Regions from separate parts of the Paenibacillus sp. FSL M7-0134 genome, predicted to be linked through region 1. Evidence: riboswitches for the same ligand, from Rfam matches in the RefSeq annotation. Region 1 holds a riboswitch; the other holds the start of a gene.
What was found. A riboswitch is a leader RNA that binds a small molecule or an ion and turns the genes downstream of it on or off. The one in region 1 is predicted to bind S-adenosylmethionine.
Positions count from the first base shown of each region.

Region 2: it holds a riboswitch for S-adenosylmethionine, as region 1 does, so the genes downstream of both, NSQ58_RS07320 (methionine ABC transporter ATP-binding protein) here and metA (homoserine O-acetyltransferase MetA) in region 1, are expected to answer to the same signal.

Region 1 covers NZ_JBBOXV010000002.1:1,260,176-1,275,574, reverse strand. Annotated here, with positions in the region: gene NSQ58_RS21395 (S1C family serine protease) at 1-937, opposite strand, end outside; gene NSQ58_RS21390 (hypothetical protein) at 1,133-1,441, opposite strand; gene NSQ58_RS21385 (3D domain-containing protein) at 1,526-2,101, opposite strand; gene NSQ58_RS21380 (putative sporulation protein YtxC) at 2,163-3,044, opposite strand; gene NSQ58_RS21375 (hypothetical protein) at 3,284-3,679, shown strand; gene NSQ58_RS21370 (cation:proton antiporter regulatory subunit) at 3,887-4,381, shown strand; gene NSQ58_RS21365 (cation:proton antiporter) at 4,386-5,612, shown strand; gene NSQ58_RS21360 (YitT family protein) at 5,697-6,560, shown strand; gene mqnC (cyclic dehypoxanthinyl futalosine synthase) at 6,657-7,790, opposite strand; gene NSQ58_RS21350 (aminotransferase class V-fold PLP-dependent enzyme) at 8,224-9,402, opposite strand; gene NSQ58_RS21345 (PLP-dependent transferase) at 9,399-10,583, opposite strand; gene metA (homoserine O-acetyltransferase MetA) at 10,708-11,625, opposite strand; SAM riboswitch class I at 11,744-11,869, opposite strand; gene corA (magnesium/cobalt transporter CorA) at 12,421-13,356, shown strand; gene NSQ58_RS21330 (HRDC domain-containing protein) at 13,518-14,525, opposite strand; gene NSQ58_RS21325 (ROK family protein) at 14,692-15,399, opposite strand, start outside.
Region 2 covers NZ_JBBOXV010000001.1:1,644,945-1,660,343, forward strand. Annotated here, with positions in the region: gene NSQ58_RS07295 (DUF2515 family protein) at 1-106, opposite strand, end outside; gene NSQ58_RS07300 (thioredoxin family protein) at 344-688, shown strand; gene NSQ58_RS07305 (COX15/CtaA family protein) at 862-1,794, shown strand; gene NSQ58_RS07310 (UbiD family decarboxylase) at 1,924-3,690, shown strand; gene NSQ58_RS07315 (Cthe_2314 family HEPN domain-containing protein) at 3,742-4,467, shown strand; SAM riboswitch class I at 4,593-4,732, shown strand; gene NSQ58_RS07320 (methionine ABC transporter ATP-binding protein) at 4,869-5,891, shown strand; gene NSQ58_RS07325 (methionine ABC transporter permease) at 5,888-6,556, shown strand; gene NSQ58_RS07330 (MetQ/NlpA family ABC transporter substrate-binding protein) at 6,631-7,473, shown strand; gene NSQ58_RS07335 (SDR family oxidoreductase) at 7,617-8,381, shown strand; gene NSQ58_RS07340 (NifU family protein) at 8,474-8,719, opposite strand; gene NSQ58_RS07345 (YuzB family protein) at 8,807-9,064, shown strand; gene NSQ58_RS07350 (NAD(P)/FAD-dependent oxidoreductase) at 9,176-10,243, opposite strand; gene mqnE (aminofutalosine synthase MqnE) at 10,448-11,554, opposite strand; gene NSQ58_RS07360 (HesB/IscA family protein) at 11,927-12,286, shown strand; gene NSQ58_RS07365 (hypothetical protein) at 12,924-13,289, shown strand; gene NSQ58_RS07370 (sigma-70 family RNA polymerase sigma factor) at 13,483-15,057, shown strand.

The sequences.
Region 1 (15,399 bases):
CGTTATCGGAGTCACCCAAAGTTACTGTCGGAAAGTTGTTTTTGCCTTCAATTTTAAGTACCGCCAAATCAAGATCAGCATTTTTGCCCAAGACTTTGGCTTCGTAAGGCTTATTAGTTCCCTCTACTGTAACCTGAACCACACTCGCGCCTTCAACAACATGGTTGTTGGTTAGGACGTAACCCGATTTATCAAAAATAAAACCGGAACCAATACCAAGCGGAGTCAGCTGCCCGCTGTTGCTACCTTCATTTTCATTACTGTTACCGCTACTGCCACTGTCACCATACTGATTACCGAAAAAGTATTGATACAGCGGGTCATTGTAATAAGGGCTGCTTTGTCTGCCGCTGCTACCACTGGTTTGTTTGGCAAGCGTTTCGATTTTGACGACTGCCGGACCAGCCTTGGCCACAACAGATTGAACATCAGCGGTACCTGAAGGCATCACAGCCGGAACTGCGCTTGGAGTCGAGCCAGTTGTTCCTGAATTAGTCGTTTCTCCACTTTCAGCTGCCGCCGAAGTTAACGCCGTCTCGGGTGTGAACATATTTGTTCGGTCAGCTGTGTACATCAATACCGTAATGACCAGCATCCCAGCCAAAAAAGATAAGAAAATTGTTTTCACCTGCGACTTGGGCTTATTCGGTTTGAATTGCCAGTTGCCACCATTCCGACCCGAACCATCCTGTTGCTCAGGCATAGCGCGATGGTATGAGGGAGGAAGAGGTCTCACTGCCTGTGGTGGCGTAATCTCAACATCCTTTTCCACCGACTGCCCTTCCTTACGTTGTCCGTCCGATTGAACTGAAGAAAAAGGGCCGTAAGAATAATAATATGAGGAACCGTTCGAATCGTTTTGCCGAGTTGCATTATCGGTATCAACCTGATCGTTGTCGTTCCGGCGTCCGGAGTTATTATTTTTAAATTCGTCCATTGTATATCTCCTCCCAAACCCTATGCTTCAAGGTGGTGTTGTTTAACTGACTTTATTTTGCACTTTAAACCTTAATTCCACCTTAAAAACAATTAAAAAGGAGATAAAACCTTAGACCTATTGTACCTATTCACTTTCACTTAAAACGAAATGCCCCGGATATAATCCGGAGCATTATCAATTGTATATGCTTTTTTATTTCGTGTTAAAGTTTTCGTCGAACTTTTCGTTCGGTGTTTGAGCATTGTTTTGAACTTTGTTGCGACTGGAGTTTTGAACTTTTTGAGCTACAGCGCCTGTACCGCCTTGTTCTGTTGCAAATTCTTCATCATACTTCTCATTTGGTGTCTGAAAGTTGTCTTGAATTTTATTTTGTTCAGACTGCTTTACCTTTTGTGAAACGACACCAACCGTATTGTCTTGTGCAAATTCCGCTTTGAACTGATTTCCTGCGCTTGCCTTGAAGCCTTTGTTCGTGAAAGAACTTCCGCCTTGATTTGGCATAATTCTCAACCTCCCAGTATGTTTTGCGGGATAAGCTCATCCCGCAACATAGTATGTGATGTTGGAAAAAACAATATTCAAGGATTATATGGAAGCATCCAGTGTCGCGGTCGGAATAGTTTTATGCGTTTCTATCGCCTTTTGGAGCGATTTGACCATCTTTTCTGTACATTTTCCGTTCCCTTTTTTTATAATTTGAACATCCACATCTTTCTTGCCCCATTCAGAATACACCTGCCGGGTTGTTTTAAAATACAAGTCAATTTTATTGCCCTTAATCGCAGAACCTGTATCTGCTACAATCCCGTATCCGTAACCTGGAATGTACAATATGCTTCCCAAAGGAAACGTTTTGGGATCAGCCGCAATCGTAGACAGTGTGTTCTTGTCACGACGCACTTTTACACCGGAATACGTAATACCGTAACCGGGATGACTTGGCCGTTTGCCAGTCGATTCATAGCCTGCTGTATATCCTGTTGCCGTGACCGTCATGGTCGTAATAACCTGCTCTTCGCGTGGAGCTAAAACAGGTGTGGACTGCCATTTTTTATGCTGGACCGGTTCTTTGTGACCGTAAACTTCATTGCCGGGCAATACCAGACAGGTTGCAATTAACACGGTTCCCAAAATCCGTTTCCATACCAACATGGATCTCATAAAAAACCTCCCCTTGAGGCAAAGGCTTTCCAGAAATCCATTAGTTTATACGAACAGATTATTATTTTTGAACATCCTGACCTGGATAAAGTCTGCTCAGTTTCACTTTATCTTCAAAAATATGCAGGAGTGTCCGCACTATGGGGGTGTGTTCATCGTCTGTGTGCAATATAATGGAAGCAGGAGAAATCGAAATAAGGGTGCTCACGATTCGATCCTCGACCTCCATTTCCAATTCAATGCCTGGCATCTCGACAATGATGTCATCTGCATCAGGAATCGGTATGGGCACCATGGCACTATCCAGAATCGTAAAATTATGTCCGCCTTGGTGAAGTACGTGTACGAGCGGAACTTTGCTTTCCTGAAAAAAAACAAAATATTTAAGCAGCCCCATAAATTCTTCGTATTGCCGATCTGCCCAGAATTCTTCCATAGCATAGTCGACGATTTCTTCAAGCTCTTTTTTATACGCATGGAGCCTAAATTGAATCAGCCCTTCCAAATTGATCACACGAAGCTCCTTGAAATCCTTCTCCAGGAGAGTAGTCAGCTTACCCTGACGCTTCAAACGACCTCTGGGGCCATCATCGTTTAACAGTGAACGAATCATACTGCGAATTTGCTCTGCATCCTCTTTCTCCAGCAACGAACAGGCTTTGGTGAGAATGAGATTGAGCAGCCCCCACTCCTTGACTTCGATAATATAATCCGCTATTGCCGAAGACATGATGCTGTATACACAGGGGAGAAAGCTTTCAAACGCCGAATTGCTTTCTGTGCCCTTGCAGGTCCATGCCACTTTGTTATCCAGCTGTCTGAAAGTGAATCGAAATCCGCGCCGTGACATATGTAGTCCCTTTGTTCTACTTTTGACCACTTCGTAAAACCGGTCGGTTTCCTGATCTCCGTCTGTATTGGTCCACACTGTAAACAGTTCCATTGGCTCACTCCTTTCGATCACTGCTTTCAGTATATGGCGGCCTCTGAAGGGTTATACGAAGTGAACGACTGGAAACAGAAAGACATATTCAAAAGAGGATGATCTGGTTTCAAAAAGCCGGTTGGCGTGTTATAAACATTACTGTGATATAGGAAAAAATCGAACGACGTTTGAATATTTAGGGTGGGGTATGTTAAGGTTATAGTAATATGAATTTTTCACAAGAGGGAGGAGATAAGATGTCAACGATGCTGAACATGCTGCGTACATTCATGATCGTCATATTGAGCCTCGTTCAGATTTTGTCCCTTCCTGTGACGTTTCATGCGGAAGACACCACTCAATCCCTTCAGTTTACGGCGGGATCTTCTCTTATGCCTCATGCTGATATTTCCTCGTTAGAAACAGACTCTCACGGTCTGGAGCATCATTCCAAACCAGCTATACGCAAGTCCTCCCCTTTACTTCATCTGGTGATCGCTGCGGCCAAATCACTTCCCTTTGTCATTTTGATAGCGCTTGTGCTGCTATTGAGCATCCCTAAACTACGTCTGCCTTTTATTCCTGTCATTTGCAAACTAAAGAAGCAATTGTACTTGTTCCCCATCAAATTTACCTCTAGTTATGTGGCTTAACCTCCCTTTGCATGCACATCACCACATTTGCATGTCTATTTGTTAACCTGTCCCAATAAGTGTAATACGTAAAGTCTATTTATCAGGTTTTTTATGTTAATTTATAAAATTTAATACAAAAAGAAAGTTTCCATGTCACTCCCAAAGTATGTGATTTATTTCCCATACCATTCATTTAAATAACGTATCATACAGGAGGCTTTACAAATGGATATTAGAGAGTCTATTTTGCCAGGAATCGGGATTAAGTATCGAATAGATGCAGAGAGCGGCGACCGAATTGTCATTATTATTCATGATGATGGCAGGCGCGAATTGTATCACTTTGATTACGAGGATCTGGAACAAAGTATTTCTATGACAACCCTGAATGATCAGGAAGCGCGATTGGTAGCCTCCATCATCGGTGGTATGACCTATAAGCCCAAACAGCTTGAAAGTGTAGAAATGACGTTTGACGATTTTATTATCGAATGGTATAGAGTGGAATCTCATTATGCAAGTGTCGGCAAATCCATCGGTGAGCTGGATGTAAGGCAAAATTCGGGAGCCACTGTTATTGCCATTGTGGAGAAAAAAGGAAAGAAATATGTAAATCCTGGTCCTGAAGTGATGATTAACGATGATGCCACTGTAGTCGTTGTTGGGGAACGCGATCAGCAAAAACGCTTTAAACAAATCCTTATGAACGGAAGCGGGTGATTGGATGGATCATCTGGTATTTGAGGTTGGATTGGCTATTGCTCTCATCGCTGCAGCCGGACTTATTTCCTCCAAACTGCGCTTCTCGGTCATCCCTTTTTATATCCTGATCGGAATGGCAGTTGGACCGCATGCGATGGAGCTATGGCATTTTGATTTTCGCTTTATCGAAAGCGCCCCATTTATTGATTTTATGGGAAGAATCGGAGTGCTGTTTCTTCTCTTCTACTTGGGTCTCGAGTTCTCAGTAGGTCGGTTAATTAAATCAGGTCGTTCCATTGCTGTGGGCGGTACCATTTATATTGGCATCAATTTTACACTGGGGCTGGCTCTTGGCTTCCTGAGCGGCTTTCCTGTAGCAGAGACACTGGTTATCGCCGGAATTACAACAATATCATCCAGTGCTATTGCTGCGAAGGTGCTGGTAGATCTCAAGCGGACCGCCAATGCTGAAACTGAAATGATTTTGGGCATTATTATGTTTGAGGATGTTTTCCTCGCCGTATACATCTCCATCCTCTCCGGATTGGTTCTTAGCGATTCATCCTCGCTCGGGGGTGTGCTGCTATCAGCGCTAATCGCGCTAGGCTTTATGCTTGCAGTCATTATTATCGGCCGTAAGGCCGTCCCTCTGTTAAATCGGATTCTCCGTATTCGCTCCAATGAGGTATTCGGACTTGTTGTTTTCGGCTCTCTATTTCTGGTGGCTGGTTTTTCGGAAACGATTCATGTGGCGGAAGCTATCGGCGCCCTGTTGGTCGGTTTGGTACTGGCCGAAACGGAACATGCCAAACGTATCGAGCATTTAATTGTTCCTTTCCGCGATTTCTTTGGCGCCCTGTTTTTCTTCAGCTTTGGATTATCCATTGATCCACTGTCCCTGGGAGGAAACGCGATATGGCTTGCACTGGCAGCAGTCGTCCTCACGTTGTTTGGTAACATTTGGGCAGGAATGCTGGCTGGGCGTACGGCCTCCTTATCTCCCAAAGCGTCAGCAAATATCGGCCTGACCATTGTGGCACGGGGTGAATTTTCGATTATCATGGCCAACTTGGGTAAAGAAGGCGGTTTGCTTGATATTGTTCAACCCTTTGCAGCCATCTATGTACTCATACTGGCGATTCTTGGACCACTTCTGACAAAGCAGTCAAAACCTATTTTTAATATGTTAAACAAAATATTTAAGTTCAAGGACCCCCGCCTACGAAAGGAAGAAAGTAACTCGGCGTAACTGTAAAAGCTGGATACGACAATCCATAGGAGGGAAGGCTATGCCGCACGCTGTAAAACATGCCGAAACTCTATGAGGCGGCTTGTGAAGCCCGCTTCAGGAGATGCGAGCAGGTTCCCTGTCTTTTATACGGTGATTGGCGGAATTACGGCATCCGTCGGTCTGGAATTGTTTTTGCATCCGCATGATATGATCGCTGGAGGCGTCACGGGGATCTCCAGACTCATGTCGCTTTATACACAGGAGCATTTTGGGTTACTGCTATTCGTTTTGAACTTGCCACTCATGCTGCTGTATTCTCTGTCTACTCACAAACCCATGCTGCTTCGTGCACTACCCGGCTTGTTCGCCTTTTCGGGCTCAGCCATCATTCTTTCGCCTTTTCCGGCAGTGAGCGGCCATCCGGTCGTATGTGCTTTGGGCGGCGGAATCTGTATAGGGCTTGGCGCAGGGCTGGCAGCTCGTCACGGTGGTCTGCTCGATTCACTAGGACTTAACGAGTCAGACGATGGCCGTCCATCCACATTATTGCTAACACATCGCAAGATTCCGTTAATACAGATTGTTATGCTATGTAATGGTCTGCTGCTCATTACGGCTGGCTTTGTGCTAGGCTGGGAGCCAGCTCTCTATTCAGCCTTATCCTGCCTCGCTGCCTATGAAACGACCCGGCTGATGTTTACCGGTCTGACGCGTATGGTTTGTGTAGTCAGCAAGAAGCAGCAAACCATCGAAGATGCCATATATCGCATGCTGCGTATACACAGCACGCCTGTTGGAGGCTATGCCCAGATAGAGAGCAAGATTAAAAGCGAATCTGAGGATAAAAAAGAACAAATGGTCATCGTTTACAGCGTTCATCTGTTGGATTTGCAGCGCTTTAAGGCAGTCATCCAAATGGCAGACCCGCAGGCTGAGATCATGTATATGAAACGATGGAAAGCATAGCAAAGTAACACATCAAAAAACGCTTATCTACACTAATCCTTGTACATAGATTAGTGATGGATAAGCGTTTTGTAATTAACAATATATTAACGGATATTAATTTTGCATGATAAAATCATGTTCAATACTGCTGGCACTGTCAAAAGTACGAATAATATCATAACGGGTATTGCGCTGTGCTGGAACGTGACCCGTCTCGCGGATCAACTGTAGAATGGATTCAATGTTAACCTTATACGTTGCGCCTGCAGCGGAAACTACGTTTTCCTCAATCATGGTGCTGCCAAAATCATCGCAACCGTAGTACAACGATTTTTTACCGATTTCAGGTCCCATGGTTACCCATGAAGACTGAATATGCTTGATGTTATCCAATACAAGACGACTGATCGCAACGGTCTTCAAATATTCCTCTGGCGTCTGGCGTTCCTTCTTCAGATTGGTGTTGTCTGGCTGGAAGGTCCAAGGAATAAAGGCCAAAAATCCTTCAGAATTATATTTGTTTTCAATGCATTCGTCCTGAGCATCACGAACACGCAACAAATGCAGCGCACGCTCCTCCATCAACTCGCCAAAGCCGATAACCATCGTAGCAGTCGTGTTCATCCCAACCTTGTGAGCCGTTTGCATCACATCCATCCAATCACGCCAAGAGCCTTTGAGACGGCTAATTTTGCGGCGTGTGCGGTCATCCAAAATTTCTCCGCCTCCACCCGGAAGCGAATCCAATCCAGCTTCGTGAATGGCTCGAATCGTGTCTTCCATGGATAGACCGGATTTTTCCTTCATTTTGTGAATTTCAGCTGGCGAGAAGGAGTGCATCGTAATATCGGGAAAACGCTCCTTGATAGCTTTCAGCAAATCCGTATAATAACTGAACGGCAGATTCGGATTCACACCGCCTTGCATTAGAATTTCGGTGCCACCTACATCCTGCGTTTCCTTGATCTTCTGAAAGATCACCTCATCCGGCAAAACATAACCTTCATCAGAACCCGGTCTACGGTAAAAAGCGCAGAAGCGACAGTATACGTCACATACGTTCGTATAGTTAATATTTCGTCCGATGACGAAGGTTTTAATGGGATCGGGGTGCATGCGATTCATAACTTTATTCGCCGCATGACCTATTTTTTCTACCTCATCTGATTCGAACAAAGCAACGGTATCCTCTAAATTCAGGCGTTCGCCGCGTAGGGCTTTATCTAAAATATGGTCGATTACACTCATGGTGTATCCTCCTTCGCTGTCACAGGGCGACGAAATGAAAGACAGGACTTATGAACGAGAATGCTTTCACAAACCTGCGTTCGAACCCTGCCGTAATGTATGTTCATGACTGGCCTTGTATGTTGTCTGTGCTATTTAGCATAGTAAAACCTAATGATAATACTAACATATCTTTAGGTAAGGAACCATACTTATTCCCGCTTCTTTCTGCTTTTCACCTAGGAAAACAGGCAACTGCCAAGCTTATCTCAACATTGCATATAGCCAAGAAATAAGAAAACAGAACTGAAAAGTGCATTTTTTCACACTGTCCTTCATGTCATTCTTATAGAAAACAGCAAGCCTCCTGAATGAATGGAAACTTGCTGTTTAGTACTGTACATATTTGCTCCCTGCCTGAAGACGACAAAGATACTACTGATGTGCTAACGCTCTAGCGCAGCGCCTCATCCAGATCACTAATCAGGTCGTCAATATCCTCCAGACCTACGGAGAAACGAAGTAATCCGTCCGTAATCCCGCGCTCCAATCGTACACTATGGGGCATAGCCGCGTGTGACATCATCGCCGGATACGACAAGATGCTTTCCACAGCTCCCAGACTCACCGCTACAATTGGAATACGTACGCGACTGAGGACTTCTTTTGCACGCTCACCAGAACCCACATCAAACGATATCACTGCACCATAACCGCTGGATTGACGCTCATGAACTTCACGTCCTGGATGATTCTCCAGACCCGGGTAGTACACCGCCTCAATGTCGTTGCGCTCGTTCAGCCAATTGGCGAGCTTTGCTGCACTCTTTTCGCTGTGAGCCATACGAGCCTCCAGTGTCTTCATACCGCGCATGAGCAACCATGACTCCTGCGGAGCCAGCACGGTACCCAGTCCATTTTGGAGCTGCTTGATTTGTCTCCCCAGCGATTCGGTACGTGCTACTGCAAGTCCTGCCAGCACATCGCTGTGTCCGCCCAGAAACTTGGTCGCACTGTGCAATACAATATCGACACCCTGCTCAATCGGACGTTGATAATAAGGTGTCATAAAAGTATTATCCAATAACGTCAAAAGTCCGTTATCCTGTGCCCAAGAGGTTATTCCTGCTACATCGGTAATTTTGAGTGTCGGATTGGACGGGGTTTCCATATATACAGCCCTTGTATTCTCCTGCAACGCCTCTTTCACATGGTTGAGGTCCGTCATGTCAACGAAGGTCGTTTCGATATTCATCCGTTTCAAAATGGAGGTCAGCAGTCGATATGTTCCTCCATATACGTCCTCGGAAACAATGACATGATCTCCAGCAGACAAGAGCATAAATGTAGTAGAGATGGCCGCCATACCTGATGCAAAGGCAAAACCGCTAGCTCCGCCTTCTAATAAGGCGATATAATCCTCCAAAGCTTGTCGTGTCGGATTACCTGAACGGCTATAGTCATGCTGTGGAGGATTAAAAATATCATGATGGTGAAAGGTAGAAGCTTGATAGATCGGGACGCTCGAAGCCCCCGTAACACTGTCAATTTCAGAGCCGAAATGCAGCAGCTTGGTAGCGAACTTCCGCTCTTTGTCCAGATCCTGGCCGATCCTTCTCGCATCCTCTATCATTGCTGCTCCCCTCCTTCTACTTCTTGACGTGCAACTTCCAGCGCCGAACGCAAATCTTCAATTAGGTCGTCTGTATGTTCAATGCCGACGGAGAAACGCAACAGCCTGTCATCCACCCCGACTGCATCCCGAATTTCTGCTGGTATGTCCGCATGTGTCTGCACAGCGGGATAGGTCATTAGCGATTCCACACCGCCGAGACTTTCCGCAAACGCAATGAGCTTAATGTGACGAAGCAAAGGCTCCACATAACGAGCATCCTTTACTTTAAAGGAGAAGATACCCGTATTTCCGCTGGATTGTTTATTTTGAATCTCACGACCTGGGTGGCCTTCGAGAGCTGGATAAAATACTTCCGCCACCGCCGGATGCGTCAGTAAATAGTTAGATAGCACTGTTGCATTATGCTGATGTCGGTCCATACGCAGCGCTAACGTCTTCATCCCCTTCATCAACTGATAGCAGTCGCTCGGGGAAAGCACGGCCCCTATGGAATTGTGCAGGAAGGAAATTTCAGCTGATAGCTCTTTGCCTTTGGTTACGATCAGCCCTGCCAGCACATCATTGTGTCCGCCCAAATATTTGGTTGCGCTATGTACCACAATATCCGCGCCCAGCTCCAATGGCCGCTGGAAATATGGGGTTAGCAGCGTATTATCTACAATGGTAAGCAACTGATGTTGTGATGCCCACTCGGCAACCGCTCGAATATCAGTGATCATCATTAACGGATTTGTAGGTGTTTCTATGAATACAGCTTTGGTATTCGGTCGACATGACTGTTCGAGTGCTTCAAGATCATTCGTATCCACATAACTTGCTGTTACACCAAATTTAGATAAAATACGCTCCAGCAAGCGATATGTCCCGCCATACAGATCCAGCGATACAATGAGGTGATCTCCCTGTCCAAACAATGCAAATACCGTTTGCAGCGCCGCCATACCTGAGCTACATGCAAAACCTGCATCACCCGATTCAAGTGCTGCAGAAGCCTCTTCCAGTACCTTTCGCGTAGGATTGATCGTCCGAATGTAATCAAATCCTGTGCTTTGACCTAGACGGGGATGGCGGAACGCCGTAGATTGGTAAATCGGGTAATTAACAGCCCCGGTTACTGGCTCCTCTACTGAACCGATTTGTGCCAATCTGCTTTCGATTTTCCACTGTTTCTCACTCATATGAATCCTCCTGTTAACTTCCATAGTGGGTGCTATAACATATCCTGCAAAAATGGATGTCAAAGACTATACTGCTGCGCTACTGCAAGGTGGTACTGTACAAGGGTAAACTACAAGCCCCTTTTTAAATCTGGGGCCCGATATCGTAAGGTGTTTCTTGGTATACATAATAGTTCAGCCAATTCGAGAATAATAAATTGGCGTGTGCCCGCCAGATTGAGGGTGGTGTGCGCTTGGGATCATCATTAGGAAAATAATTTTTGGGGACTTCAATATCCATTCCTTTGGCCACATCGCGGTCGTATTCCCATTTCAGGGAAAGCGGGTCATATTCAGAGTGCCCAGTTACAAAAATTTGTTTACCGTCAAGCGTGGCTACGAGGTACACTCCAGCTTCCTCGGATTCGGATAAAACTTCTAATTCGGCAATATGATCAATATCTTCCCGCCGAACCTCAGTATGTCGGGAGTGAGGAGCATAAAACAATTCATCAAAGCCGCGTAGCAATTTTACTTTAGGTTTAATCACGGTGTGTGGAAATACGCCAAAGCATTTGTAGTCGAGCCCGTATTTAGGGACATCGAAATGATGGTATAAGCCTGCCTGTGAGGCCCAACAGATATGCATGGTCGAAGTTACATTCGTTTTCGTCCATTCAAAGATTTGCTGGATCTCCTCCCAGTAGTTCACATCCTCAAACTCAAGCTGTTCAACCGGGGCTCCTGTAATGACCATGCCGTCAAAACGACTGTTCTTGATCTCGTCAAACGTTTTATAGAACATGTTCAAATATTCTTGCGATGTATTTTTGGATACATGAGACTTCATGTGCACCAGCGTGACGTCCACTTGCAGCGGCGTATTGCCGACCAAGCGCAACAGTTGGGTTTCCGTCGTCTCCTTTGTAGGCATTAAATTCAAAATGGCGATACGCAACGGACGAATATCCTGATGATAAGCCAAGCTTTCATCCATTACGAAAATATTTTCGCCCTCCAGCACTTCCTTGGCAGGTAGCGTGTCTGGGATTTTAATCGGCATGTAAACTCACTCCTTGTTCGGTAAGTTTTGCGAAAATCGTCTTGTTGAGATGCCGGGCATATAATAAAAAGACCTTTCTCAGGTTAGAGAAAGGTCATATTTGTATCCATATGCGCCTCTCTCATCTGTCAGGGCAACGCTCTTTGTACAAAGCGCGCGTCCTGCAAGAATTAGCACCGTGCGATTAAAATCGCCGGTTGCCGGGTATCATCGGGCTAGTCCCTCCACCTGCTCTTGATAAGATTTCGCTATATTCATTTTAGGTTCACAAAGTTCTTGTTGTTCACTTTAATGCATCGGCTGGGCTTCGTCAAGATGGGACTTTTAAATTTGTACCCTGCATTCACATTTTGTCTACCTTTTCCATAGGTTAAATCATATCCCTCCTATCGTTGAAGCTCTTGCCACTACTGTTGATTTAGCCCATGATTTTGCGCTTGAAAGGCCGTAGGCCGAGCGTTATACTATACAAGTGCTATTAGGCAAAAATATGGAGCAGTAGTGCAGATTTGAGTGTTTCCTGCGATACTGTGGCAATCTAAAAAAGAACATTTGAGAGGTGAATCCGGAATGGAAGGCGACCCGAGTCCGAATAGGCGGCGATCCCTGAACAACAGCATAGGAATGACTTCAGCTTGCCGAAAGACGGGACGCCAGGCTCTGCATGCTCCAAAAGCCTCCGGCTTTTGATGGGAGTGCACGCTTACCCGCACCGGCTAACTGGCTAACTGAGTCCATTCCTTATGCTTAAGGTAAACGTATTTCCGTTACGACGGAGCATAAGGAGTGACATATATGAAAATCCGTTTGGTCAACAACGGGGTTTTTACCCCTGTCGAAGAAATTGAAATGGCGCTTACTGCACCGGCAGAAGGTTTTTATTGGATTGATGCCGATGTCGATGATTTGACAGTGCTCCAGCCTTTATTTTCCATGCATGATCTTGCAGTAGAAGACTGTTTGAGTGAAGAAGAACAGCGTCCGAAGATTGAAATTTATGAAAGCCATTATTTTATCGTTGTAAATAGCATTCGTTTTGATGATGAAGAAATATTTTTGCGAGCTTTGAACATTTTTCTCGGCCGCCATTTTATCATTACGGTGACCAAGCAGAAAATAAATGAGCTTCGTACCCTCAAGCCTATGCTGTGGGAGCAAGAAGTCAGCCAGCCTGACCGTTTTATGTATCTGTTGGTCGACTTGATTGTTGACAACTATTTTCTGGTTGGTGACCGGATTGAGGTCCGCATTGAGAAGCTGGAAGAAGATATTCTAATGCATACGAAAAAGTCGCATTTGAACGAAATCATCGGCTTACGAAGTGAGATTCTGTGGCTGAAAAAAGTGCTGGGTCCACAAAAAGAAGTCATCAATACCCTGAACAAACGGGATTTGCGGCTCATCGACGATCAATTGCAAAAATATTTCAGCGACATTTATGAAAATGCTGTGAAAATTTCGGAGACTTTTGAAACTTACCGCGACTTGATGGGTAACCTTCGAGAAGCTTATCAATCCAGTATCGCCAACCGTGCCAATGAAATTATGCGTGTGTTTACGGCAATTACGACCGTATTTATGCCATTGACAGTCATTACCGGAATATATGGGATGAACTTCGATAATATGCCTGAGCTTCATACACGTTATGGCTATTTTGTCGTCATTGGTATTATGGTGGCATTAGGTGTCAGTATGTTCTGTATTTTCCGCAAGAAAGACTGGGTTTAAAAAGAACAGGGGGGAAAAGTACCGAGTTGGATACTTTTTTCGATTTTCAGCTTGGTCATAAAAAGCAGCAGCCGTGTCCTGTGTGGAACTCGCTGCTGCTTTTTAGTATGTTGAACCCTGAATGTACTTTAATACTTTAGCTTTATTCAATCAGTTCTATATTATCCAACATGTCGGTCGGGTACCTGCTGATGACGAAACCGTATACGGATCAGACGCAGACGCTCGTAAATTTGATCCAGTCCTGTTTCGGTTGCCTTTTCTTCCCCATACACTTTCAGCATGACGGGCTTGAGCAGCGTATCCCCCAACTCTTCATAAGCAGACCAGATGGCTGCCTGCTCCTCCTCAGATACATTCACCAACTCCTTGCGGATCAGCTTCTCCATATCAATGCCATCCCTGTCCAAATGCTCCACAGCTTCAATCATCTCTCTACGATGCAAACCTGTCTTCATTCCGATATGCTCCAGTGAAAGACCGTCCGAAATGCCTTCGATAATCGTTCTAGTTAGGCTGAATTTGTTCAGCTCCTGCCTGTACTGGTTCTCTTTTTGCTTGTATAGCCATGACAAAAAAACTTCTTCTTCCAGCGTCTCTGTTACCCAGTTTAACGGAAATGGTGTGGTCCGGTCATTTTGTGTCGTAATAGCCAATAGCTCCGTCCCATATTGCGACACTTTACCCTGACCCATACCAGGCAGTTCCAACAGTTCTTCTTCGGTATGGGGAAGATAGACGCTAATGAGTCGAAGCAGCCGATTCGTAGCGATAAAATAAGGTGCTTTTCGTTCCGTTGCTGCCTTTTGCCGTCTCCACATCGTCAACTGCTCATACACTTCATCACGTGGAAACAAATCACTGTAGCAATACAGCTTTTGCAGCGTTTGTCCTCGTCCTGATGATCCTTCTTGCTCATGAAATACGCCATGGATTAAGGGCCTATAGCCCTCAGCCATTTTGAGCGCCAGCTCATGACGGTATACATGTAGTAATTCCTGCCACAAGCTGCCCTCATACCAAAGGTCGTCTATACTTTCATCCGGGACATGCTGTGTGCTCCAGCCTGCACTCCATCCCCCTTCATGCTGCCCAATCCATACCTGAGCAAAGTCCTCATAGCCCTGTTCATTTCGTTTGGACAAGCGATTTAAAAATACAATATCCATGATTTCTTCCTCCCTCATATCGTTGAAAGACAGTCCCGCACAACACAAAAACGCAAAAAAAAGCACCCATCCTGCGTATTCGCAAGAAAGGTGCTTCCCTTTTTGAGCCGTACTATACTGTTGCCTATATAATAACCGTACCTTGGAGTGCCGTCAACCATAAATTCTAATGATTCAGCTTTTCCTTTGCCAATGCCAGAGCACCGCACAATCCAGCATTGTCACCCAATCCCGGAGATACGATATATTGCTCAATATCTGTTGTCAGACTCGAATGCTGTACGTATCCGTTCAAAAGTTCTTGAAGCTTGGTACGAATGAGCGGGAACAGTTGGTCCTGCTTCATCACTCCCCCGCCCATAATAATTTTTTGCGGTGACAGGATTAATACATAGCTCATTAAAGCCTGTGCCAGATAGTACGCTTCCATTTCCCAGGCCGAGTGATCGACAGAAAGCTCATGTCCTTTAACCTTCCATCTTTTTTCGAGCGCAGGACCTGCTGCCAGTCCCTCCAAACAATCTCCGTGATAAGGACATGTCCCCTCGTAAGTATCTTCTGGGTGACGACGTACCAGAATATGCCCCATTTCCGGGTGGGATAATCCATGTATCAGCTTTCCACCAACCAAAGCACCCGCCCCGATGCCTGTACCTATCGTAATATACAGACAGTTGTCCAATCCTTTGGCGGCACCCCAAATAGACTCACCAAGTGCTGCTCCATTCACATCCGTGTCAAACCCCATAGGCACATCAAAATGCTCTTTCAGTTTGCCAATCAGATTGTAATTTCCCCAATGTGGCTTTGGCGTTGTTGTAATATAGCCATATGTATCACTACCTTCGATAGGATCAATCGGCCCGAACGAGCC
Region 2 (15,399 bases), on a different contig from region 1:
GTTTGCCCTCCCAAGCTTCCTCTGCAACACGGGGAACGGAACCCAGTAACTTTAGCCCTCCTTGAAGCTGTCGAGATGCTGTATGGAGCCATTCGGTAAGAGACATGACTAAATTAACCTCCTTTCCAACTGCAAGCATCCCCGTATCCTGCCAAGTATGTTGGGTATGCTGTTAGGATGTCGACGCTTATGTGGATTCTTAAGTATATCTTTAGTATGCCTCAATGAGAGGGCTTCCAATCGGCATGTGAGTAGAATGGGGTAGTGTGCAAAAGCTTCACTTGGCGTTACAATAGAAAGTGCAATCTTTTCAGCACAAAAAGAATTTAAGGAGGAATCATCCATGCAAAAAATCGTCTCTCATGAAGACTTTAATAAGGCAATATCCACTCCGGGCGTTACGGTGGCTGTGTTTAAGGCGGACTGGTGTAAGGATTGTCATTTCATCGATCCGTTCATGCCTGATGTGGAACAACAATATGCAGATAAGCTTACATTAATTGAGATTGATGTAGAACAGGCCGAAAGCGTCAGTCAAGAGCAAAATGTATTGGGGATTCCTAGCTTTATCGCTTACAGTGAAGGGCGAGAACTGGTACGTCTGGTGAACAGACTGCGCAAATCCCGCGAAGAGATTGAGCAATTTTTGGATCGGGCTGTTGAAGTCCACGCGAGCTTAGCAAAATAACATCAAGACATTCAGAAAGCCGCTTCCTTCTCAGGGGGCGGCTTTCTCACGGACACGTTCACATTTTGTCAACAAAGCTCGTATGTCAAGGAACGATATATCAGTTATAATTACTTTAAGTGATCATTTCACAACATATAAAGTGAATAAATATTATATTTGGAAGGATACGGGTGAATTCTTTGAATAACAAAATCAGAATATTAAAATGGCTGGCACTCGTAACATGTATTGTCATGTTTTTGGCTACCTTCGGTGGAGGTGTCGTGACGCGGACGGATTCGGGTCTCGGCTGTGGCCGGGAATTCCCGCTGTGCAATGGCAAGCTGGTTCCGGCACATACGATTGCATCCCTTATTGAGTTCTCTCATCGCTCCGTCAGTGCCATGGCCGGGATTCTTTCTATCGCCTCATTTGTTGGCTTTTTGCTGTTTATGAAGCATCGGAAGGATTTGCAGCTATTCTCGCTGCTCACGCTCATGTTTGTCATCATACAAGGTGCAATGGGGGCGTTGGCTGTCGTCTTTTCCCAATCGGCTGCAGTCATGGGACTGCATTTTGGCTTTGCGCTTATCGCCTTTGCCAGTGCGACTATGATGACGCTGGGGGCCTGGCAGGAGCATGCAGATTCACGCCACACCCCGCGTCTGATTCCTGGGCCTGTCAGTCGGGGCTTTCGTAACTTTATATGGTTATCGACGATCTATACCTATATTGCTGTCTATTCAGGGGCGTTGCTTAGTCACTCGGTCATCCAGAAGGTTGTAAATATTGGGGGCTTCATATCTCCACTGCTGCTTCATCAGATTTCAGCTGGTCTGCTGTTCGTCATTATCTTGGCTGTGGGTCACTACTCATACCGTTATCACCCGAACCACCGGGATATCCGTATATTGGGTGTCGTATCGGTCTTGTTAATCTTGCTTCAAGTGGTGATTGGAATTATCTTGTTGTACGTCAACAAACCTGAAATCTACATGTTTATCGTGCTGGGACATATGCTGGTGATTGCATCGTTGTTCTCCATCTTGGCTTATCTGAGCTATCGTGTATGGCAATTGTCACCGGACCGCAAGCTTGTTCCGACCCAAGCACAACGTACCTAAGCGTTTCATAGATCATAGTCAAGCGGATTTTTGCCCAAGAGGCGTTTAAACACGTATAATAGCATATAAGAAACAAACCAGGCCCGCGAGTTTCTCGAGGGCTTGATTTGCTTAGGAGGAGTCGTCCAGTTGATCTACCAGAATTTGCGCCAATTTATTGAAGCGCTGCGTAAAGAAAATCATCTTAAAATTATAGAGGCACCTGTCGATCCTTACCTGGAGCTGGCTGAGATTCATCGAAGAGTCATTGAGGAAGAAGGGCCGGCACTGCTGTTCACGAATGTAAAAGGAACCCCGTTTCCTGTAGCCAGTAATCTGTTTGGCACAAATCGCCGTGTGGACATGGCTTTTGGCCCGCGACCAGAGCAGCTGATGGATGCGATTGTAGGAGCGACCAAAACATTGTTTCCACCTACACCCAAAGCATTGTGGAATGAACGTGGCCTGATTAAGGACATGCTAAAAGTAGGGCTAAAAACAGTATCTCATAGCGAGGCCCCTGTATTGGGAGTTCGCCGTACAGAGGCTCCGCTGGCACCACTGCCTAAAGTGACCAGTTGGCATGAGGATGGAGGGCCGTTTATTACGCTTCCACTCGTGTATACTGAGAAGCCAGGTCAGCCCAAGGATCATAATTTGGGGATGTACCGCATTCAGATTTATGATGATCAGACGACGGGCATTCACTGGCAAATTCATAAAGGCGGCGGTTTCCATTATCATGAAGCGGAACTGCGTAATGAGCCATTGCCTACGACGATTATCATCGGTGGCCCGCCTGCCCTGATTGCGTCTGCCATTGCGCCAGCACCGGAAAACTTGCCTGAGCTGTTGCTGGCTTCGCTTATTATGGGAGGCAAGCTGCCCATGACAGAAGACCCGCTCGGGGGTCACCGGATTCCAGCAGAAGCAGAATTTGCAATCAGCGGTTATGTACCGCCTCATGAACGCCGTCCGGAAGGCCCGTTTGGTGATCATTTTGGCTATTATTCATTACAGCATGATTTCCCTGTATTTCATGTCAAACATATGCATCACCGCAAGGATGCCATTTATCCGGCAACCATTGTAGGTAAGCCTCGGCAAGAAGACTACTATCTCGGTGAGTTTTTGCAACGTTTGCTGTCGCCTGCCTATCCGCTTGTGATGCCTTCCGTCAAGTCCCTGTGGGCGTATGCGGAAACGGGCGTACATGCGCTGGCAGCGGCAGTGGTACGTGAAAGCTACTCCCGTGAAGCGCTTGTATCCGGTTTTACTATTTTGGGTCAAGGTCAATTGTCGTTGACCAAGTTCCTGATGCTGACGGATCGAGTAATTGATTTATCTGACTTTAACCTACTGCTGGAAACCATTCTGGAGCGATTTAATCCAGCAAGGGATTTATTTATTTTCAATCACACGTCACACGATACACTCGATTACACAGGCCGCAAGCTGAATCATGGCAGTAAGGCGATTCTGATGGGGATAGGTGAGCCTGTACGTGAATTGCCTCGTGCTTATGAGGGAGGCGATCTGCCGGGAATTCGTGAAATTGAGCCCTATTGCGGAGGTTGCCTCGTCGTATCGGGTGCGCCCTTTGAGCAGGAGCCTGAGCTGGCGGCACGTGTTTTGGAGCGATTAGCAGCGGGTGAGCAAGAGTGGCCGCTCGTTTTCATTGTGGACGATGCCAAAGAAGTCGTTCGCTCTCAAGCCTCGTTCCTGTGGACGGTATTCACACGCTTTAACCCGGCTACGGATATGTACGCGGACAGCGAAGTGCGTTTGCATCATCTGAACTATAAGCTGCCGATTGTAGTGGATGCGCGTATGAAGCCGGGGTATCCGGATGAGGTGTTACCGCGTGAGGATATTGTTAAGCTTGTAGATCAACGATGGACGAGTTATTTCGCTTGACGCCCTAATTAAACCTACAGCCGGATTCTACATTTATAAGGAGGCGTAAGCATGATACGCAAGCTACTGGGTGAGCCACCACGTGTGAACAAAGGCATCCTGCTAGATGCCATGAATAGCATGTCAGCTATGTTGAACCTGCTGGAGCGGCAAATTCAGGCTGGTGGAGATCCGACCCACGATTTTCGGAAGGCGGATATTTTAACACGCGGTCTAATGTCATCTCTGGATGAACTGGAGCAGAGCCATCATGCTTCCGCCTTTTTCCGTATGAAAGTGAAAGCCGGATATGCTGAAGATATGAGTGAGGATGAAAAATCCGATTATGCATTATATGTTTTCTTTTATAAAGATGGGTTTGTTCGGGTTTTCTCTATTTTGGATAAGCTGGGTAACTGGCTAAATGATCTGTATGATTTAAAAACAGGGCAGTATAAGGCGCACTATTCGTATTTTACCGTGTTGCGGCAGCTCAAGTATCTCAAAATGCATCCTGTATTGACCGATAATTTAATTGATATCAAGGATACTTACAACGATGCCATCAATCGGCTGCGTAAGCGTCGGAATACGGAGATACACTATATGAATACGGAAATGCAGGATGATCTCTGGCAACGACACCGAGCTTTGTATGGAAAAATCCAACTGGAGGACCTCGATCACCATTTGGAAGATTTGCAGCAGGGCTTGGAAATGGTATGTCGGTCGCTGTCAAACGCCTTTACTTATACTGCGAAACAATGGGAGAATCGGGCAGTACGCCCAAAAATATGATAGAAAATATCCTTTGACAAAGCAATGTAAACTATCTATACTGAAACCTAGTTTCAGAAAAATGCTTGAATTATGTTTTTTTATATAAACTTAACGGACAGCTAAAGCTGGAGTTTAACATATTTTTCTTATCCAGAGAGGTGGAGGGACTGGCCCGATGAAGCCCGGCAACCCGTTCTTTCCCGGTGTAATACACTGGGAGGGAACATGATGGTGCTAATTCCTACAAAACCGCTAGAGTTATAGCGATTTTGGCAGATGAGAAAAGGTTCGCAAGGTGGGGCCCTTTTCATTCTGTGAAAGGGGCTCTTTTTTGTATAAATAAATAGCGATTTTATACAATCCTGAGAGATGACAATTGGTTAAAAGGGTAAGGAAGAAGTGAAGGGGGTCGCAGCACGTTGATAGAGCTTAAGCAGTTAACCAAGCATTATGGCAAAGGCAACCGACGCGTTAATGCGCTATCTGGGTTGAATCTTTCTATAAAGCGTGGAGAAATATTCGGAGTGATTGGTCACTCCGGGGCGGGGAAAAGTACATTGATCCGCTGTATTAATTTATTGGAACGCCCTACTTCAGGTGAAGTATGGGTAGACGGGGTAAACCTCGCTACTGTGAGTCAATCCCAGTTACAGAAGCAACGTCGAAAAATCGGAATGATTTTTCAGCATTTTAATTTGTTATCTTCGGCAACGGTGTATGACAATATTGCATTTCCTTTGCGGTTGGTAAACACTCCCAGGGAAAAGCTGGACATGAAAGTTCGTGAGCTGCTGGAACTGGTGGGTCTGGAAGAACACAGTGGAAAGTATCCGTCACAGCTCTCAGGTGGACAGAAACAGCGGGTAGGAATTGCACGGGCGCTGGCTAGTGATCCTCATGTATTGCTGTGTGACGAAGCGACTTCTGCGCTTGATCCGCAAACGACGGGGTCTATCCTGAAATTGCTGTTGGATATTAATCAGCGCTTTAATTTAACCATCGTGCTGATTACACATGAAATGCATGTCATTCAAAGCATTTGTGATCGAGTTGGCGTCATTCATCAGGGCGACATCGTGGAGCAAGGCCCAGTGGCGGAAGTATTTTTGAAGCCACAGCACCAGGTAACCAAGGACTTTATCCAACGGGAGTCAGAACATCCCGAGGAGTTGCAAGCAGCGATTGCGGCAGCAGGTGGCGGTGAGTCGGCGCAGGTGGTACGTATCTCCTTCTTGGGCAGTAAAACATATGATGCGATTCTGTCGCGTACGGCTCGAAGCACTGGTGTTGATTTTGCGATCTTGCAGGGAACCATATCTACGATTAAAAATGTACCCTATGGACAGCTGATCGTTCGTTTTGAAGGAAACCATGAAGATATAGAGCATACGCTGCGCGAAGTGTCTGGGCAAGGACTTGATGTGGAGGTGATCGGACAATGAGCGAACTTGATTTTTCACAAGTGAGTTGGGATGAGCTAGGGAATTCTACTCTGGAAACCCTTCAGATGCTCGGAGCATCCGCATTGTTCACCCTCATTATTGGTTTGCCGCTTGGCATATTATTGTTTCTGGCGAGTCGCTCCTCGTTAACTCTGATGAAGGTGATATACATTGTATTATCATTCATCGTTAACATTTTACGTTCCGTACCATTTATCATTTTGATCGTTGCACTTATTCCTTTTACACGATCGCTGGTAGGTACCTCGACCGGGGTGTTGGGAACCATTCCACCATTGGTTATTGGGGCTGCCCCATTCTTCGCACGTCTTGTCGAAACGTCTCTGCGTGAAGTGGACAAGGGCGTCATTGAAGCCGCACAAGCGATGGGTGCCTCGACAGGACAAATTATCCGGCGTGTGCTGTTACGTGAGGCACTTCCGGGTCTGCTCGCTGCATTAACCATTACCGTCGTTACACTCGTATCCTACACGGCAATGTCCGGGATGATCGGGGGCGGTGGACTGGGTACACTGGCTATCAACTACGGCTATTATCGTTATGAAACGGCTGTCATGATCGTTGCGGTCGTGCTGATGGTCGTATTGGTACAATTGCTGCAAATGGCGGGAGATCGTCTTGTGCGGCATTATACTCGAAAATAGGGAAAACATATAGATATCCTTATTGATCAGGACGTCTGCTCCTGAATATTACAAATTATTGGAGGGGTAATAACATGAAGAAATGGGTATTGGCTGTATTAAGCTTGACATTAATTGCGGTGCTGGCGGCTTGCGGTACAAAGAGCACAACATCGGATACAAACAATGCGAACCAAAATACAGGCGGATCACCACGTGAAGTGGAGCTGAAAATTGGAGCTTCTCCTGTGCCGCATGCGGAAATTTTGGAAGCGATCAAGCCTCAGTTGGAAAAAGAAGGGGTTCGTCTCCAAGTCGTTCAGTTTAACGACTATGTACAGCCGAACGTACAATTGTTTGACAAGCAACTGGATGCTAACTTCTTTCAACATGTACCTTACTTGGATGTGATGAACAAAGAGCGCAAAATGGATCTGGTTTCTGTGGGCGCAGTTCATTTGGAGCCATTCGGTATCTACTCCCAAAAATATAAAAAGCTTGATGAAATCCCAGATGGCGCAACTGTAGCCATTCCGAACGATGCGACAAACGGAGGCCGTGCTTTGCTGCTGTTATCCAAGCAAGGTCTGATTAAGTTGAAAGACGAAGGAAACATTGAATCCACGGTGAAAGATATTACAGAGAATCCGAAAAATTTGGAATTCAAGACTTTGGAAGCGGCTATGCTGCCACGTCAGTTGCCTGAAGTGGATATTGCGTTGATCAACACGAACTACGCTCTGGAAGCGAAGCTGAATCCAACGAAGGATGCACTGGCACTGGAAGATAAAGATTCTCCTTATGCTAACGTTCTGGTAGCACGTCCTGATAATAAAGATTCCGAAGCGATTCAGAAGCTGATCAAAGCTTTGCAATCTCCAGAAACTAAAAAATTCATCGAAGATAAATACCAAGGCGCGATTATTCCAGCATTTTAAGCAGGGAACGAGAACGCATTGCACGCAAACCCCAGATTCTCTTGAACAAGAGGACTGGGGTTTCTTTTTGGATGGAGTTGTAGGGGAAGCTCAAATATTTTATACTTGGGGGTGACCGTTCTCTGTGAACAGGAGGAAAATTGTTGAGAGATAAAGTCGCATTCATAACCGGCAGTGCCAAAGGTTTAGGTAAAACGACCGCTTTGCGTCTGGCGGATGAAGGCTGTAATATTGCGCTAAATTATGTGCATAGCCAAGCAGAAGCCGAAGCGCTTAAGCGGGTGATTGAGTCTAAGGGAGTACGCTGCCTGTCTTTACAAGGGGATATCTCTGTTCAGGAAGATATCACGAGGCTGATTGGTGAAGTACAGGATCGGCTGGGTGGAGTCGATATTATGGTGAACAATGCCGGACCGTTCATCCGGGAACGCCGTCTGTTTGCGGATTACAGTGTAGCTGAGATTCATGCCATGATACAAGGAAATCTGGTTGGTACCATGCTGCTGGATCATTTGGTATTGCCCCACATGCGTAGCCAGCATTGGGGACGTATTATTCATTTTGGCTTTGGTCATGCTGGAGAAGCAAGGGCTTGGCCGCATCGTGCCGTCTACGCAGCCGCCAAGGTGGGGCTGGTGTCTTTTACGAAGTCACTGGCTGTGGAGGAAGCTCCTTATGGCATTACGGTCAATATGATCTGTCCAGGGGACATCCGAGGAGCAAATAAGGAAATGTCAATCGCCGATGTCATCGGCATGCAGGATAAAGAGACACCGCGTGGACGTCCGGGGAGCGGAGAGGACATTGCACGAGTGATCGCCTATTTATGTGAGGAGCATTCGGATTTTATAACAGGCAATATTATGGATGTATCGGGAGGTTTAGATCCCATTCGGCCAACCATATAAGCTTAAGTGATCCTTCAGACGCTGTAATACAAAAAAGAGTCTTGAGCTTCGTTACCGAAGTCAAGACTCTCATGATCATTATGCATCAAGCATTAGAATACTTGTACCACTTCTTGGACGCCGTCGACTTCTTCGAGAAGAGCGCGTTCAATCCCTGCTTTCAGCGTGATTGTGGAACTTGGGCAACTGCCGCAAGCGCCTACCAGCTTCAGCTTAACGATGCCGTCTTCAACGTCAACCAGCTCAACGTCGCCACCATCGCGTTGCAGGAACGGACGGAGCTTATCCAGTACATCTGCTACTTCGTCATACATTTGAACGCTTTGTGTTTCGCTCATTAGAATTCAACTCCTTTCCTATACCTTTATTATTATATTACAAAGCGGGCCAAATTAAAATGCCCGTCATCCAAAGCAGGTGAAAAAATGTTAAGACCTATTATTGAGTTTTGCACCAGTAATATGCATTGGGGTACCGATGAGATCATGTCCAAGCTGGAACAGAATCCAGATTATGATGTGATTGAATACGGCTGCCTAAGCAATTGCGGTCAGTGCAACGCCGAACCCTATGCGATGGTCAACGGCGAGATTGTATCCGCAGATTCAGCAGAGCTTCTGTACGAAGTGATTATGGACAAAATTAAGGAAGCTGAAGCATGGGATAACCTAGATTTGGATTGAAAGGCTCTGTTAGACAGCTCCTTTTTGTAGAGAATATACATGATGCAAACACTAAACAAACAAAGAAGACCTGCTCTGAGAGCGGGTCATCTTTGTTTGTTTAGCATACGTTTATCCAAAATGGCGTTTGGACTTCCAGAGCACACCGCTTTTAAGCAGGCGTGGTACTCGTCCGCGCAATGAGGTACTGCCCATAAAGCCATAGCCGAACCCGGCCTTCTTGCCAAGTGCGCCTAATGTACCGCGCAGCTTTAAAGGATGCGGATGAGGCGTTTGGCCCTTCCACAGGTCACGTACAATGTGTGCGATTTGCTCCCCTTGCACTTCTGCCGCTTGAGCGCTTGGAGAGTAGGGAAGGCTCGCACAGTCTCCGACCACATACACCTCAGGATGATCCGGTATTTGATAATACTCGTTGAGCACGATGCGACCCTGAGGGTCTTTAGGGACGGCTAAATCCTGCACGATTTTTACTGGCTGAATCCCAGCCGTCCATACCACTGCATCCGTTACAATTTGCTCGTCACGGTTATAAATAGCCCCCGGCTCAATACGGGAAACCGCAACATGATTCAGCGCATTTACCTGATGCTCCTTGAACCAAGCATGTACATAGGCAGACAAACGTTGCGGGAATGCCGATAGCACCCGCTCGCCCCGATCCATAATGGTAATATTCAAATCCGTGCGGCTTTCACGTAACTCCGCAGCAATCTCAACACCGCTAAGACCGCCGCCTACAATATGAACATGTCCATATGGCTTGATTTCGTTCAAGCGCAGATAGGTTTGGCGAGTATGGTTAAATGACTGGATCGTACAGCTGTGTTCCTCAGCCCCTGGTGTATTGTGAAAGCGGTCGGTACAACCCAACGCAATGACAAGCTGGTCATAGGGCAAGGGTTCACCGTCTTGAAAATGGACAATCTTATTCTCCAGATCCATCGAGGTGACCTCTCCATATTTGCGAATAAGACGTTGTTCATCTGGAAAATGCACCCGCAAATCAAAATCAGAAACCGTACCTGCCGCTAGGGAATAGTACTCTGTTTTCAACCCCTGAAAGGGCATTCGATCCACTAAAATAACTTGAACATCGTCGGGAATGTGTTTATCCAGCAATTCTTTGGCAATGGTAAGGCCGCCATAGCCGCCCCCCAGAATAACGAAATTTTTCATCAAAATCCGCCTTCCTTTCGCTACCGTGTCCCCGGCAAATGGTCTGGTGTCTTATCGATCAAACACAAGTTTTTGTTGTTATAAAACCCGAGAATCGGGCCTGCCTTTGTCAGGCAGACCAGCGTATTCCGAGGCAGCATGATGCTGCATGGTGTGAGTAATGGGGATGAAATGCTCGCGGGAAATCTGAATCCGATATTACATTTATTCGAAAACTTCGATTTCGTTATAGAAGGTGTCCCGTTCTACAGGTATGCGTCCTGCACCTTTGACCAGCCAGATTAGCTCTTTACGGGTCAATCCGGCAGGGGTTAACGCACCTGCGGCATGGCTGATCTGCTCACGCACAATCGTGCCATGGACGTCTGATGCGCCAAAGGTGAGAGCGACCTGCGTCAATTGCGGGCCAATATTAATGAAGTAAGCTTTGACATGGTCGATATTGTCCAGCATCAGGCGGCTGATCGCAATGGTTTTGAGATCCTCGTAAGCGGAGTTACGACGCATGATGTTGGCGTTTTTGCTTTTCGGCTGCATGGACAGTGGAATAAATACCATAAATCCGTTCGTTTCGTCCTGCAATTCGCGAATTTGCAGCATATGTTCAATACGATCCTGATACGATTCGACCGAACCGTACAGCATAGTCGTATGAGTTTTCATGCCGAGATTGTGGGCCGTGCGATGTACTTCGAGATAGCGGTCCACGTTGGCTTTCGTAACACGCATCTTCTTCCGATATTCGTCGGACAAGATTTCCGCGCCACCACCAGTCAGGGATTGAAGTCCAGCCTTTTGCAGCTCCTGAAGCACTTCTTTAATACTCAAGCCGCTTATGCGTGTGAAAAAGTCAATTTCCGCTGCAGTGTAAGCTTTCAGTGTAACGTGGGGATACTTTTCATTCAGCGCCTTCAATGAGTCTACATAGTATTGGAAAGGCACATGATTATTATGACCACCGACGATATGAAATTCTCTTACCCCCGGATGGATGTGTTGCTCTACATAATCAATCATTTCCTGCCCGGACAACGTATAAGAGCCGTCCTCCCCCTGATCCTTGCGGAAATTGCAGAACGCGCAGCGCGCTTCGCATACATTGGTGAAGTACAGGCTCATGTTTTCGATAAAATAAACCTTTTTTCCGTTCTTGCGTAAATTAGCTTCGTTAGCCAACTGACCCAGTGTGAGGATATCGTCAGTTTCATACAAATATATACCGTCTTCAAGGTTTAAACGAATACCGTTCTGTACCTTTTCTACAATTTCCGCCATTCTGCGGTCTGTAAAAGGTGTAACTAATGTGGACATGCCTATTCCTCCTTCAAGTTGCTCTGTGCGAGGCTGTCCGCTAAATCAGCGGCACAAGCGCTAGGTGCGCACAGGATGTCCCGTTCCGTCGGTAAGAATCCGGCAGCGCGGATATACGATATGTGAAAAATGTTACAATGCCAGGCTACAATGATGAATGTCTCAAAATATCGCCTTTGAAATGACAAATTTCCGACAGTTTCTTTTACACACTCTTCACCTATTATAAACCTCACACCACCGGTGTTCAATACAAACGAATAGAAAAACAGGTCTTTAAGCCTGTAAGGGAAGGACATTCCATGACTTGAGCACCTGCTAATAGTGGAGTATACTGAAGGAGAACATGAAGTAAAAGAGGAGGATGGAGCTATGATTAACATCACCGATTCCGCTGCTGAGCGTTTGAAAGATATGCTGGAGCAGCAGGAAACGCCGAATATGTTTTTACGTCTGGGTGTTACGCCGGGTGGTTGCACTGGATTCTCGTATGCAATGGGCTTTGACGACAACGAGACGGATCAGGATATATATATGAACGTACAGGATATGAAGATTGTAGTGGAAAAGGAAAGCATCCGCTACCTAGACGGTCTGGAAATCGACTTTGAAGAGTCTGGAATGTCAGGCGGGTTCACGATTCATAACCCGAATGCTGTAGCGACATGTGGCTGTGGTTCAAGCTTCCGTACGGCTACAGATGCCGGGAAACCGAACGAAGAGCCTTGTTAAGATAGTTTAAAAGGGTACAATGAAATGAATTGTCTGCAAACCTGCATGATGGGGTGTTAACAATTCGAAAATGTAAATCAAGACCTCCAGAACGGTATAGTCACGTACTATATTCGTCCCGGAGGTCTTTTTAATGTGTAGAGATTACTTACTTAGGATCATTATCACTATGTATGGATTGGACCAATTTACTCAGGGCATTAAAAAAGGCAAATACAACTGTAAAAAGTAAGAGAACTACGGGTTTAATTTCAATCTCAGAAAAAACACTATATAGAACTAAAAATGCAAAAAAGAGTACTGAGCTATTTACGTTTTGTTTTGTGTAAATAGATTTTATAAAATCCATTGTATCACTCTCCCTTTTAATTATAAGAATTCAAAACATATAGTATAAGTACCTCATTAACAAAATAGAAGTTAACTTGGTATATATACCATATTGCTGATGATTTGTGAGAGAGAATATATGCGAATGTATTTAATGAACGACTTCTTATACATAAATTACAGTATTGCATACAAACCTCCAGGACTTATCGAATAAAAAATTCACATTATTTGAATTAGAGTTTTACTTCACTAAAATTTCAAGTATAGGAACTTACAATTGAATTCTGAGGGAGTGAAAGTATATATGAGCAATCCAGTTGGCTTAAAAAGAGTTACTATGACATATGGAACTGATGATGACCCTCATATGTATGAATTATTTGAGGGAGTTCTGTATGATCGTAGCTATTTCTTTTATCTTGAACATGGGATATTGTGTCTGCGGCATGTACGAAAGGTAGATCAACCGGATCATCCACATCTTTATGTGGATGGGGAAAGTGGGGGCCTCCAACTAGCGAACAATGTACAGCGTGAGATAATGGAGGTCGTTACAGAAATGATTGAGCGTTTGCGTAGTAAGGATGGATTGGCGTTTTTACTGGATGAACTGCTATGGCTACATGGTCGAAGTCATATTGAACTTAACCTCGTAAAAAATAAAGGATGATATATTTCTGTTGAAAACCAACAGCCTGTAACTACATTATGCTTCTATTGAGAAAGAATCTGTTAATATGGTTGCTGTGTTCAGTGAAGCTCTTTATCAATCAATTCATTTTTCCATCAATATGATTTGTAACCTTCCTCCACGGAGTTGGCACTTAAGAATAAGAACACGAAAGAAAAGAGGCTAGGGACGTATGAGGGAGTGGGTTGAAAAGGCGCGGCTAGGGGATGCGGAAGCGTTCGGTCAGCTGATGCTGCATTTTCGCGGGATGGCCTATGCGGTGTCCTATGACATGCTGAAGGATGTTCATCTCGCGGAAGATGCCGTGCAGGATGCGTTCATAGAGGCTTATCAGAATCTGGAGAAACTGCAGACCCCGTCCGCTTTTCCAGGCTGGTTCAAGACCATTGTCGTAAGACAGTGCCAGCGGATGCTGCGGCGCAAGCATCATTCGATGCTTCCTCTGGATGAGGCTGTGCAGGTTTCCGGAGGAGTACCGGGTTTAGCAGAAATTGCGGAGCGTAGGGAGGAGAGCCAAGTTCTGCAACAATCGGTGAAGGCACTGTCTGCCAAGCTGCGCGTGCCTCTGCGATTGTTTTATTTTTACGGCTACTCTCTGCAGGAAATTTCGGATTATCTGGGCACTCCGGTCCCGACGCTTAAGAAGCGGCTGCACGATGCCCGCCGAAAGTTGAAAGGTACACTCCCGGTAGCCGACCTTGTTTCCGTATTCAATCATTTGTATGAGGGAGGGCAAAACATGCTGCATATTGTTAACGGTGATGTTGTAGGCGAGATGTTGAAGCAGGGTGTTGTACAGGGTGATGTGCTTGTATGGAGAGAGGTATATCCGGCAGGACCGATATTTGCAAATCCAGCGGGGGCGGAAGAACGGGCACTGCGGGCCCAGGTCCTGGAAGAAACGATGGGTATTCCGGCCAGCAAATATATTACGAGCTGTGAGGAACAAGAGCAGAAACTTCGTGAGTTTATTAAGTATGATGAAGTCGTGTTGTGGTTTGAGCATGACCTGTTTGATCAGAGCATGCTCGCCTATCTGCTCCACTGGTTCAAAAGACAGAAACTGGGCCGCACGAAGCTGAGCCTGCTCTGTATTGGGGAGTTTCCGGGAATCGAACGGTTTCATGGTCTGGGACAGCTCACTCCGGCACAGCTTCAAACATTATCCGGGACCTGGCGGACTATTGGGCGGCAAGAAATGGAGCTTGGAAGCGAGCTTTGGCAGGCGTATGCTTCTCCTGATCCTGTTCAAATGGCTAATCTGCTGGAAGACAAGAAGGCAGAACTGGCAGCATCCGGCCTGCCTTTTGCCTATGAAGCCTTCACAGCGCATCTCAAGCGGCTGCCCTCGGAGCAGAATGGTCTTGGCATTGTGGAACAGACCACGCTTCAGGCCGTTCATAATGGAGTGAATACGCCATTGGAATTGTTTCGTCAGGTAACTGACGTCCTGCATGTGCTTGGGATGGGTGATCTCGAATACTGGAAATTTATTCGTGCTTTGGCGCAAGGCGAACATCCTTTGCTGATCATTGACGGGGATGAGGCCGGCTTGGATTTCAGACAAATTCCGGATTTTCTTAACCGAAAGGTAATTCTGACAGAGTTGGGTAATGAGGTACTGAATGGATCAGCGGACCGCATTGCAGTTCAAGGGATCGACGAGTGGTTTGGGGGGCTGCATCTCCATGGACATGAGGTTTCTTGGCGATGGGATGATTTGGCTGGTGGATTGGTCCGACATTGAAGAAAATATAGAAGCAGATTGTTTAAAGCGCGAAAGAGTTTTCCGTTTATGGAAAACTCTTTTTTATTTTTTAGTAGACCATATTAAGACAAGAAAACCAGCTAATGTTTGTCAAATAGTCCCTCGTCTATTTCTCTATAACTTATAGCTTGCATACCCGTATCAACCTTGAAACAAGCAGTATGGACATTAATAGGTGCTTTTTATTATCTGGAAGCAATAGATGCAGCACTTTCAACTAGGACACAAATTGTAATTGATTTTTTAGTGAGTTCTTCCCCGGTGTTAGCTATCATCAGTATATTTTCCTAATGCTAGGAACCGACATGGGCAGATGCGCAT